2 regions of the Lysinibacillus pakistanensis genome follow, and region 1 is predicted to be linked to the other one. Evidence: riboswitches for the same ligand, from Rfam matches in the RefSeq annotation. Region 1 holds a riboswitch; the other holds the start of a gene.

Region 1 (6,084 bases):
CGATTACAAAAAAGTATTAGCAGCTGTGAGATTAGCAGATGCAATCCGTACGCATGGTCATTTAGCGGCAGATATTTATCCTTTGAAAAACCGTGAACTACAAACAGCTCAAATTGAAGAAAGCGCGTTCAATCTAAGCGTTGCAGATTTAGCTGAAATTCCTGCAGCTATCTTCTTCAAAGATGTGCCAGCAAACGTGAAAAATGGTAAGGATGCAATTGATTACTTAAAATCTGTTTATACAGATAAAGTGGCATTTGAATATAATCACATCGCAGCAACAGAAGAACGTGATTGGATTCAAGCACAAATTGAAACAGGTTCATTTAAACAAGCATTATCTTCTGATGAGAAAAAAGCATTATTAGATCGCTTAACACGTGTTGAGAATTTTGAGAAGTTTATTCATAAAACTTTCGTTGGTCAAAAGCGTTTCTCAGGTGAAGGTTTAGATACACAAATCGTTTTATTTGATGAAATTTTAAAAACAGCAGAAGCAAATAACGTAGAAAAAGTGCGTATTGGTATGGCACACCGTGGCCGTTTAAATGTATTAACTCATATTTTAAATAAACCATATGACATGATGTTCTCTGATTTTGCACATGTTTCCAACGAATTATTTTTACCAGAGGATGGTCGACTTGAAATCACTAAAGGTTGGACAGGTGATGTAAAATACCACATGGGTGCTTCTTACAATCGCGAATCTGGTATGAACGTTAAACTTGCTTATAACCCTTCACACTTAGAAGTAGGAAACCCAGTTGTTTTAGGTACTACTCGTGCAGCTCAAGATGATACGTCTACGCCAGGTCAAGCAATTTTTAATCGAACAAAAGGATTAGGTATTCTTGTACATGGTGACGCGGCATTCCCAGGTCAAGGGATTGTAACAGAGGTTCTTAACTTTGCGAAAACAGAAGGATTCACAACTGGTGGTACAATTCACATCATTGCAAACAATATGATTGGATTTACAACTGAACAACAAGATTCTCGTTCATCTGTTTATTCTTCTGACCCAGCAAAAGGTTATGAAGTACCAGTTATCCATGTGAATGCAGATAGTCCTGAGGCTGTATCATTAGTTGGTCGTTTTGCAGCTAGCTACCGTCAAAAATTCGGTAAAGATATTATCGTTGACTTAATTGGTTACCGTCGTCACGGTCACAATGAAACAGATGATCCAACTGTAACAAACCCAGAAACATATAAATTAGTAGCTCAACATGAAACTGTTCGTGCTTTATATGGCGCACAATTAGTAGCAGAGGGTGTTGTTTCGGCAGATGATGTTGCGGCATTAGATGCAGCAATTTATGCAGAAATGCAAGCTTCTTATGATCATGTTAAAGAAATGGCTGCTAAAGATGAGCACAAACATTTAGAAATGCCAGAAGAATTAAAGGTAGAGTTCCCACAAATTGATACAGCAGTTGGTGCGGAGCGTCTAGAAACAATAAATGAAGAGCTTTTAGTGTTTGAAGAAAAGTTCGAGCCACAGAAAAAACTTGGTAAGATTTTAGAAAAACGTCGTGAAGCATTTGCTTCTGCAAAAATTGATTGGGGCCATGCTGAAACTTTAGCCTATGCTACGATTATTCAAGACGGCACTCCAGTTCGTTTTACAGGGCAGGATGCACAACGTGGTACGTTCTCGCAACGTCACTTAGTATTACATGATAAAAACAATGGTAATGTATTTACACCACTTCACCATATTTCTGGTGCAAATGCATCATTTACAGTACACAACTCTCCACTGACAGAAGCAGGGGTAGTAGGCTTTGAATATGGGTATAATTTAGAAAATGGCCATGTACTATCAGTTTGGGAAGCTCAATTTGGTGACTTTGCTAATATGGCACAAGTGATGTTCGATAACTTTATTTCAGGTGCACGTGCTAAATGGGGTCAAAAATCCGGTTTAGTCATTCTTTTACCTCATGGTTATGAAGGCCAAGGTCCAGAGCACTCTTCAAGCCGTATGGAACGTTATTTACAAATGTCAGCAGAAAATAACTGGTTCGTAGCAAACTGCTCAAATGCAGGTAACTACTACCACTTATTACGTCGTCAAGCAGCGTTACTAGGAACTGAAGGTGTTCGTCCACTTGTGGTTGTATCACCTAAATACCTACTTCGTCACCCATTAGCTGCAGCGAATGCTGAGCAATTAGCAAATGGTTCATTCCAAGAGGTAATTGAACAACCAGGTCTAGGTTCAAAACCAGAAGCTGTAGAGCGCATTGTACTTGGTACTGGTAAAGTGATGATCGACATTGCAGACCGTATTAAAGACGGTGAAGGTTTCGATCACTTACACATTATTCGTGTAGAACAACTTTACCCATTCCCAAAAGAGCAAGTTGCTGGTATTATTGCTAAGTATCCGAATGTTAAAGAAGTAGTATGGGTACAGGAAGAACCGAAAAACCAAGGTACTTGGAATTATGCATTAGAAACACTTTATGAACTTTCAGAAGGTAAAAAGCTTCGTTATGTAGGTCGCCCTGCAATGAGCTCTACTTCAGAAGGTGATGCAGATTCTCATAAAGCTGCTCAAGCCGCAGTTGTAGAAGAAGCGGTTGCTGAGCCTGTAAAGGTTAAATAATCATATATTAATTTTTGAAGCCGGGCTGCTTGCTTAGGCGGGTGGCCCTTCTATGTGCATTATGCACGTTAATTAAAGGAGGAAATGAAAGTGGCTGAAATTAAAGTCCCTGAATTAGCAGAATCGATTACAGAAGGAAGTATCGCACAATGGGTAAAAAAAGTGGGCGATCGCGTTGAGAAAGGTGAATTCATCGTTGAACTTGAAACAGATAAAGTAAACGCTGAAATTATTTCCGAAGAAGCAGGTGTCTTAACTCAAATTTTAGCTGAGGAAGGCGATACTGTACTTGTTGGTCAAGTTATCGCAGTTGTAGAAGCAGGCGAAGGTGCAGCACCAGCTCCAGCTGCTCCAGCAGAAGCAACACCAGCGCAAGCAGTACCACAAGCAGCACCTGCCCCAGTTGCGGCAGCTCCAGTTGTGGAAGAAACTTCTGGTGAGCGTGTAATCGCATCTCCAGCAGCACGTAAACTTGCTCGTGAAAAAGGTATTGATCTTGCTGCTGTATCTCCAGTAGACCCACAAGGTCGTGTACGTGTCCAAGACGTGGCAGCTCATGGGACAGCTCCAGTAGCAACAGCGCAAGCTCCAGCAGCGCCAAAAGCGGTAGCGGCTGTAGATGAATCACGTGTAACAGTAGAAAAAATGAGTCGTCGTCGCCAAACAATTGCGAAACGTTTACTTGAAGTAAAACAATCTACTGCAATGTTAACTACATTTAACGAAGTTGATATGACAAATGTTATGGCTTTACGTTCTCGTAAAAAAGACCAATTCTTCGAGTCGACAGGCTCTAAACTTGGTTTCATGTCATTCTTCACAAAAGCAGTAGTAGCAGCACTTAAAAAATACCCATATGTGAACGCACAAATAGTTGGTGACGAAATTCACTTAAACAACTTTTTTGATATTGGTGTAGCTGTATCGACAGAAGAAGGTTTAGTGGTACCAGTTGTACGTGATGCTGACCGTAAAAACTTTGCTGAAATTGAAGATGCAATTGCGGACCTAGCGAAAAAAGCTCGCGACAAAAAATTAGGTTTAGCAGATCTTCAAGGTGGCTCATTCACAATTACAAATGGTGGTGTATTTGGTTCATTAATGTCTACACCTATCATGAATGGTACACAAGCTGGTATCTTAGGTATGCACTCCATCAAAAAACGTCCGGTTGAAGTGAATGGTGAAGTAGAAATTCGCCCAATGATGTACCTAGCGCTTTCTTATGACCACCGTATTATCGATGGTAAAGATTCTGTAGGCTTCCTTAAAACAGTAAAAGAATTACTTGAAAACCCAGAAGATTTATTATTAAATTCTTAATTTCCAAAGCCCTGCGATTTGTGCAGGGCTTTTTCTTTTATATGCAAGATAGAATTAGCTGATAGAAATGCCAAAATGGTGGATAGAATCCCCAAAGTAGTGGATAGAACCTTCAACGTGATGGATAGAAACATTGTACGGTGAACACCATTGTTCTTAAAGGTACTTTTGGAATGCTAGTATTACTATCAATGGTAATAATTTGCGATTTTTTTCACTAAAACTTCAATATATTTGCTTACATTGCAAAAGTAAATAATGGATTTATAATAGATAAAACCCTAATATTGTCATTAATCAGAAAAATGATAAAATTATCTTGACGAATAAGTTCGTTTTATAGTAGTATCTAGATATCAATTAAATAAACAAACCTCACATTAATTTTGTTGTGAGGTAGAGGCGCGGTATTTATTAGTCCATTGTTGAGTACAAGCAAGCGAAGACGCAATGGAGAAGGAAATATCGCCGAAGTATAAAAGGAGCTCGTACTTTTATACTGGGTCTGCAGTGAATAAGTGCAGGACTGTCCTAGTAAGTTGCTTTCCACATTTACTAGGTTGTGCTATCTCGGAAACATGGAAATTATAGTGAGGATTTGGGCAACTGTCAATTAAAGGTAAGACCTAAGTTCAAAGCTTAGGTCTTTTTTAGTACAGTTGTCTTATTTTTTTACAGAAAAGGGGAGTTTTTCATGAAAAGAAAATGGTTGTTAGTAATGATCTCTATTATGACAGCAATTGTGCTAGCTGCTTGTGGTGCTGGCGACAAAAAGGATTCAGGTAAATCTGGAGATGCTGGTACTGATGTAGGTGGATCAGAAGATGGTGGACAATTCCGTATTGGGATGGAAGCTGGTTATCCTCCATTCAATTGGACACAGCAAAATGATGCAAATGGCGCAGTAAAAATTGCAGATAATGCAGAGTATGCAGGCGGCTATGATGTTCAAATGGCCAAAAAAATCGCTGAAGGTTTAGGAAAAGAATTAGTGATTGTCAAAATGGAATGGGATGGTTTAGTGCCAGCACTTCAATCCAATAAAATTGATGCTATTATTGCTGGGATGTCTCCTACTGAGGAACGTAAGCAAACGATTGATTTCACTGAAAACTACTATACTTCTGATTTTGTAATGGTTATTAAAAAAGGGAGTAAATATGAAAAAGCAAAATCAATTCAGGATTTCTCCGGTGCTAAAATTACTTCACAATTAAACACTTCAAACTACAATGTGATTGACCAAATCAAAGATGTACAAAAGCAAACTGCTATGGATAACTTCCCAGCAATGCGTGTAGCTCTAGAGGCTGGCAAAATTGATGGCTATGTAGCAGAACGTCCTGAAGGTATTTCAGCTGCAGCAGCTAATGGTAAATTCGCATATGTAGCGTTTGAAGAAGGCTTTGATACAGATCCTTCTAACACATCCATCGCAGTTGGTTTACGTAAAGGTGATGCAAATCTTGACAAAATCAATGAAATTTTAAAAGGAATTTCAGAAGATGATCGCCAAACAATTATGGAAGAAGCAATTCAGCAACAACCAGCAGCGCAATAACATGAATGCACGGACTCTTTGCTAGTCCGTGCAATGTCATTTCATCATTATTCAATGAGAACCTCTCTAAATAATGATAATGTCTTAGCTAAACATTTCATAAAATAGTAGAACAATCGTGTTTATCATGGCAGATAGCTAGGATTATAAAGAAGAAACAAGCAACACTATGTTGTTAGGAGGAACATCATGAGTCTTGAATGGATTATCTCTATTGTAGAGAACAACTGGCAAATGTTTTTACGAGGTGCGTATTATACCTTATTGATTTCGAGTATTAGTACAATTATTGGTGCATTTATCGGATTTTTCATCGGGATTATGCATACCATTCCGGTTCGTAAAAAAGGTGTAAAGTTTTACAGTTTAAAGCTGATTAATTTTATACTAACATGCTATGTTGAATTCTTCCGTGGTACACCAATGATTGTACAAGCGATGGTTGTCTTCTACGGATTGGATATAGCATTTGGTATCGACATGCATTTTATTACAGCAGGTATTTTAGTAGTTTCTTTGAATACCGGTGCCTATATGGCTGAAATAGTGCGTGGTGGTATTGTTTCAATTGATAAAGGTCAAT
Region 2 (6,084 bases), 2.3 Mb from region 1:
GGTTAGAAAATAGATTACAACAGATTAGAAGTGCAGGAGACTACAGTCCAACAACAGACGAACTAATTTTTGGTGCACGGGTTGCATGGCGTAATAGCAACAAATGTATTGGTCGCCTGTTCTGGCAGTCATTACATGTATTTGATGCACGTGATGTTTTAGAGGAACAGGACATTTTTCAAAAGCTACTAGAGCATATTGATTATGCAACAAATAGTGGGAAAATTCGTCCAACCATAACCGTGTTTGCTTCAGATCGAGTACGTATATGGAATCATCAGTTAATTCGTTATGCAGGCTATGAAACGGAAGCAGGAGTTATTGGTGATTCAAGTTCCATTGCGTTTACAAAAGTATGTGAATCATTAGGCTGGAAAGGTCAGCGAACACCATTTGACGTGTTACCACTTGTCGTACAGGTAGATGGGCGTGCTCCACAGCTGTTTACAATCCCAACAGAATATATTTTAGAGGTACCAATTCGTCATCCCGAGGCAGTGGATGTGGAGAAATTACAGTTGAAATGGTATGCCGTACCCATTATTTCAAGCATGCGTTTTCAAATGGCGGGTATTGATTTTCAAGCAGCTCCGTTTAACGGCTGGTACATGGGGACAGAAATCGGTGCACGTAATTTAGCAGATCATGATCGCTATAATATGCTACCAGCTATTGCAGAGATATTTAATCTTGATACGAGTAAACAAGCCTCTCTTTGGCGAGACCGTGCATTAGTGGAGCTCAATATTGCTGTCCTTCATTCATTTAAAGAAGATGGAGTGAGCATTGTGGATCATCATACAGCAGCACAACAGTTTAAACTGTTTGAAGAAGCAGAGGAATCGGTAGGGCGAAAACTGACAGGCAACTGGACATGGTTAATACCGCCGCTTTCGCCTGCAACGACTCATATATTTCATAAACCTTATATAAATATTTATCATACACCAAATTACTTCTATCAAAAGCCATGCTATTAACTGTAAAGGAGCTGTTAAATATCCCAACAGCTCCTGAAGGGTTTTACGGAGATCTCCATTAATTCCACTATCCACAACTATTGCCTCTTTTAGTTTCCCATATTATTCATGCAGTCAGAAGTATCAGCAATAATGCATATTCATCAACAAAATATTGTTCTAGATTGCCTCTCTTAGTACCTATATACAATCGCAATAATCCCATTTACACTTAAGCTATCTTGTTTTTTAGGAGAGGAGCAATCCAAATGTTGAACCAGCCTATCCCGAATATCCCATGGCAACAATTGACGACACCTTACGGTAGAGGAACAGCTATCCCTCAGCTGCTTGAACAGGAGCATTATCAGCAGCTTGCTGAATTAATTGAGCATCAAGGCACATTATGGCAGGTGACACCATGGGTTTTGCTTATCCTTTTAAAAAAGCTTGCCAACAAAAACATGGAAGACGTTTCATTACAAGAAATAGAGCTTTATTTAGCTGTGGCGCAAGTGATTACAGAGGATTATCTAGACCCAGCACATACGGTTCAAACTATGCAGGAGCTACTAGATGCCAAATATCTATGGATAGAAGATGAGGAGGATGATGAACTGGAATGGGAGGAGGAAACGCCAAAGGGCTATGAGCAGCAGGCTTTTTTGGGCTATTATTATTTTAGTCATTTACTCTTACAAGAGGCTCTTCCAATTTTTACTGCTATAAATGCCCATAACAAAGAAGCAGCAAAAGATCTTGATGAACTGATAACCATATTAAAACAGCATGATAAATAAAAAAGTATAAGCAGATGGAGAACAAGACTGGTTTTCCCATCTGCTTTAATTTAATGGACATATTCATCTTTAGAGGCTCTAAATGAACATAAAAAGAGTATTACAGCTACAACGACAAAGAGCCAGCCAGCAATATTCCAGCCACCAAATAAGTCATGCAGGTAGCCAAAAAGAATAGGACCAATTGCAGCAAACAAATAGCCTAATGATTGCGCAAAGCCTGATAAATCAGCAGCTTCAAAGGCTGTGCGAGTGCGGAGTGTGAAGAACATCATGGCTAAGGCAAAGGAAGCCCCACCTGCTAGGCCTAATAGAATCATCCAAAGTACCCCAAGGCTAGTCCACTCCATGACAACGCCAACAAAGCCTATTAAGTAAAACGCTGTAAACATTAAGACAAGAGGTCGCTGAGACGTCATTTTACTAGCAATGATTGGCACAGCTAAAGCCATTGGAACTTGCGAAAATTGCATGATGGAGAACATCCAACCTGCACGATCAGCAGCTAACCCTTGTGATATGTATATTTCAGGAATCCATGCTGCAGTTGTATAAAATAATAATGATTGTAATCCCATAGCACCTGTTACTGCCCAGGTAACTGGGGATTTCCATAAAGGTGAACGTTCTTTCGTTTTCTTAATAGTGGGCTCAGGCTTATTAAACTTTAATTGTGGAATCCAAATTAAAATGGTTAACACAACTAAAATAAGTGCAATAGCCAGTGCTCCTTGCCAACCTAGAGATGATTGGGCAATAGGGTAGCTAATCCCAGCACCGAGTCCTGCTGTTAAATTCATGGACATTGTAAAAAATGCCATAAGTAAGCCTACATGATAAGGAAATTTTAACTTGAGTAATCCCGGAATAAGTACATTTCCAAATGCAATAGCAACACCTATTAGCATAGTTCCAAACACAAGTAGACTTGTTGTTCCTAATGAGCGTAATACAATACCTAATGCTAAAAGGATAGTGGATAAAAATAATGTTAGCTCAAGTCCCAATTTACGTGCAACAACTGGTGCAAAAGGCGATATAATCGCAAAAGCCAGAAGAGGTATAGTGGTTAGAAATCCAGCTAATACATTTGATATACCTAAATCTTCTCGTATAAAAGAAATAATAGGTCCCACAACTGTTAATGGCATTCGTAATGTCGAGGCAATACAAATAACCCCTATGACTAATAATAAGGTAGCACCCCTCCAGCTAATTTTCCTGCTAGGATAACTAGTTGAATCTTCATTTGTTGTCAAAATAAATCCCCCCTGTTTGCATTCAATTATAATTAAACCACTATACTACTTTATCACATTATTAAAAATAGTAGAATATTCACAAAATACAGAAATTTACTCATTGTATTGAAATGTAAAATGTCTTATGTTAAACTAATACACATCATAAATTTAATATTTATATGCCTCATGTTAGTATTGAGGTAGAGGTCGCGGTATTTATGAGTATGCTAATGGAAATGACAAGCATTGGTGAGATTAGCTGAAAGGAAATACTGCCGAAGTGTGAGGGGACTTGAAAACCTCATGCTGGGGCTGTCTCCGAAAGGAACAGAACTGTCACGTTTGAACAACGTGTTGTGCTATCATTTAGAAAAAACTGAGGATTAACTTAGCCATCACAGTGTTCATGTGATGGTATTTTTTTGCCTCTTATATTAGGAAGGAAGCTATATCGTGAGTGAGATAAAAGTGAATCAGCTCGGTCATAAAGCGCCAAAGCTGAAAAAAGAATTGAAAAGCCGTCATATTACAATGATTTCTTTAGGCGGTACAATTGGTACGGGGCTTTTTTTAGCCAGTGGTGGTGCCATTGCACAGGCAGGTCCTGGCGGTGCATTACTAGCCTATGCCCTAATTGGTATAATGGTGTACTTTTTAATGACAAGCCTAGGTGAGATGGCAGCCTATATGCCATCCTCAGGCTCATTTAGTACGTATGCTACGAAATTTGTAGATCCAGCTTTAGGCTTTGCACTGGGCTGGAACTATTGGTATAACTGGGCAATCACAATTGCGGCAGAAATCGCAGCTGTATCATTAATTATGAAATATTGGTTCCCAGATAGTTCATCTGCAATTTGGACAGTATTATTTATTGCTGTTGTTTTAACCTTTAATTTATTATCTGTAAAAAGCTATGGAGAAAGTGAATATTGGTTTGCTATGATTAAGGTGGCAACTGTGATTGTGTTCATTATTATCAGCATATTAATGATTTTTGGTATTTTAGGTGGACAGGCACCTGTAGGCTTTACAAATTTCTTTATTAGTGACGGACCGTTTCATGGTGGTTTCCTTGCTACATTCGGTATTTTCCTAGCAGCGGGATTTTCATTTCAAGGTACAGAGCTTCTTGGGATTACAGCTGGTGAAACGGATGACCCTGGAAAAAGTATTCCGAAAGCTGTAAAATCTGTATTCTGGCGTATTCTTTTATTTTATATTTTAGCAATTGGTGCGATTGGGATGTTGATTCCATTCACAGATGAACGTTTATTATCAGAAGATATTGCTGTATCGCCATTTACACTAGTGTTTGATCGCTTAGGCATTGCCTTTGCTGCTTCCCTAATGAATGCCATTATTTTAACGGCCATGCTATCAGCTGGAAATTCAGGGCTATATGCATCATCTCGTATGCTATGGCAATTAGCTGTGGATGGACATGCACCAAAATTTTTCACAAAATTAAGCCGTCGCGGTATTCCAATCTATGCATTAATGGTGACATTAGCTGTAGGGTGCCTTGCATTTTTAGCATCATTCTTTGGTGATGGAGTAGTTTATATTTGGCTTTTAAATGCCTCAGGAATGTCTGGCTTCATTGCTTGGCTTGGAATAGCATTTAGTCATTATCGATTCCGCCGAGCTTTCGAAGCGCAAGGCTTAGATCCACAGTTGCTACCATATAAAGCAAAGCTATATCCATTTGGCCCGCTTTTCGCCTTTACGGTTTGTATGATTGTTGTCATTGGACAAAACTATTCAGCTTTTATGGGAGACAAAATTGACTGGTATGGAATTCTCGTTTCTTATATTGGTATCCCACTGTTTTTACTGCTATGGTTTGGATACAAAATCAAACATAAAACAAAAATGCTTCCGCTAAAAGAATGTGATTTAAGAGTGGAGGATTAAATAATAGAGCTGTTCTGTAAGCCATTGAATGATGGCTATAGGACAGCTTTTTTAATTTTTTAAAATGATGAAACGAAAAAATGATATATGGTAAATTATATATAATTGCTTCCATATTGATATCGTGTATTTTTAAGCAGTGACAGTAATATCATAGGATCAAATCAAGTTTATGGGGAGGAACAAGAAAAGTGCAAAAACGTATTTTACTAGTAGAAGATGATGAAACCATTAGGGAAATGGTAGAAAGTTATTTAACGATGGAAGGATTCCTTGTTACTTCAGCAGTGAATGGAGAAGAGGCATTACAAAATTGTTTAAATAAACCCTTTGATTTAGTGATTTTAGACATTATGATACCGAAACTAAATGGATTAGAAGTTTTAAAGATAATACGAGAGCAGGCATCACTGCCGATTATCATTATGTCTGCGAAGGATAGCGATGTAGATAAAGCCTTAGGGCTAGGATTAGGCGCAGATGATTATATTGCAAAGCCATTTTCAATGTTGGAATTTTCAGCACGTGTCAAGGCTGCTATTAGAAGGGCAACCAAATACGCCAATCAAATAGAGGAGAAGAAAGATTTAATAGAGATAGATAACCTATCAATCGACATTATTAATTTTTCAGTAGAGAGGAGCGGACAACAAGTAAAGCTCACTTCAAAGGAGTTTGCCATCTTAAAATTATTCGTGACAAATCGTAATCGCGTTTTCACAAAACAGCAAATTTATCAATTAATTTGGAATGACGCTTACTATGGAGATGAAAATATTATTAATGTACATATAAGAAGACTGCGTGAAAAAATGGAAGATGATCCGTCCAACCCTCAATATATTAAAACGCTTTGGGGAATTGGCTATAAATTTGAAGGATAAACAGATGATTATATTTCTATTATTGATTATTGTGTTACTCGTAGGAATTATTATGTTTCAAGTGAAAGTAAAAAAACAACAAAGCGCTACTATTCGGTACATGCATAGAAAACTGCAAGCAATCATTAACGAAGAAACAAGTGAAAAAATCTTAGTACCGACAGCTAATCAAGAAATACAGCAGCTACTTATTGTGTTGAATGCATTGCTAGATCACAATCAAAAAGTGCTGGCAACACATCGGAAAATGGAAAGCTCTATGAAAAAGATGCTGGCAAAT

What was found. Region 1 has a riboswitch for lysine ahead of QNH24_RS12845 (transporter substrate-binding domain-containing protein). Riboswitches for the same ligand answer to the same signal wherever they lie in the genome.
Region 2: linked by a shared signal. The riboswitch ahead of QNH24_RS01410 (amino acid permease) and the one ahead of QNH24_RS12845 (transporter substrate-binding domain-containing protein) in region 1 are both predicted to bind lysine.

What each region holds. Positions count from the first base shown of each region.
Region 1 covers NZ_CP126101.1:2,606,628-2,612,711, forward strand. The annotation lists gene QNH24_RS12835 (2-oxoglutarate dehydrogenase E1 component) at 1-2,617, shown strand, start outside; gene odhB (2-oxoglutarate dehydrogenase complex dihydrolipoyllysine-residue succinyltransferase) at 2,708-3,940, shown strand; lysine riboswitch at 4,330-4,516, shown strand; gene QNH24_RS12845 (transporter substrate-binding domain-containing protein) at 4,635-5,501, shown strand; gene QNH24_RS12850 (amino acid ABC transporter permease) at 5,691-6,084, shown strand, end outside.
Region 2 covers NZ_CP126101.1:282,958-289,041, forward strand. The annotation lists gene QNH24_RS01395 (nitric oxide synthase oxygenase) at 1-980, shown strand, start outside; gene QNH24_RS01400 (hypothetical protein) at 1,229-1,759, shown strand; gene QNH24_RS01405 (CynX/NimT family MFS transporter) at 1,810-3,018, opposite strand; lysine riboswitch at 3,197-3,373, shown strand; gene QNH24_RS01410 (amino acid permease) at 3,457-4,920, shown strand; gene QNH24_RS01415 (response regulator transcription factor) at 5,112-5,804, shown strand; gene QNH24_RS01420 (sensor histidine kinase) at 5,809-6,084, shown strand, end outside.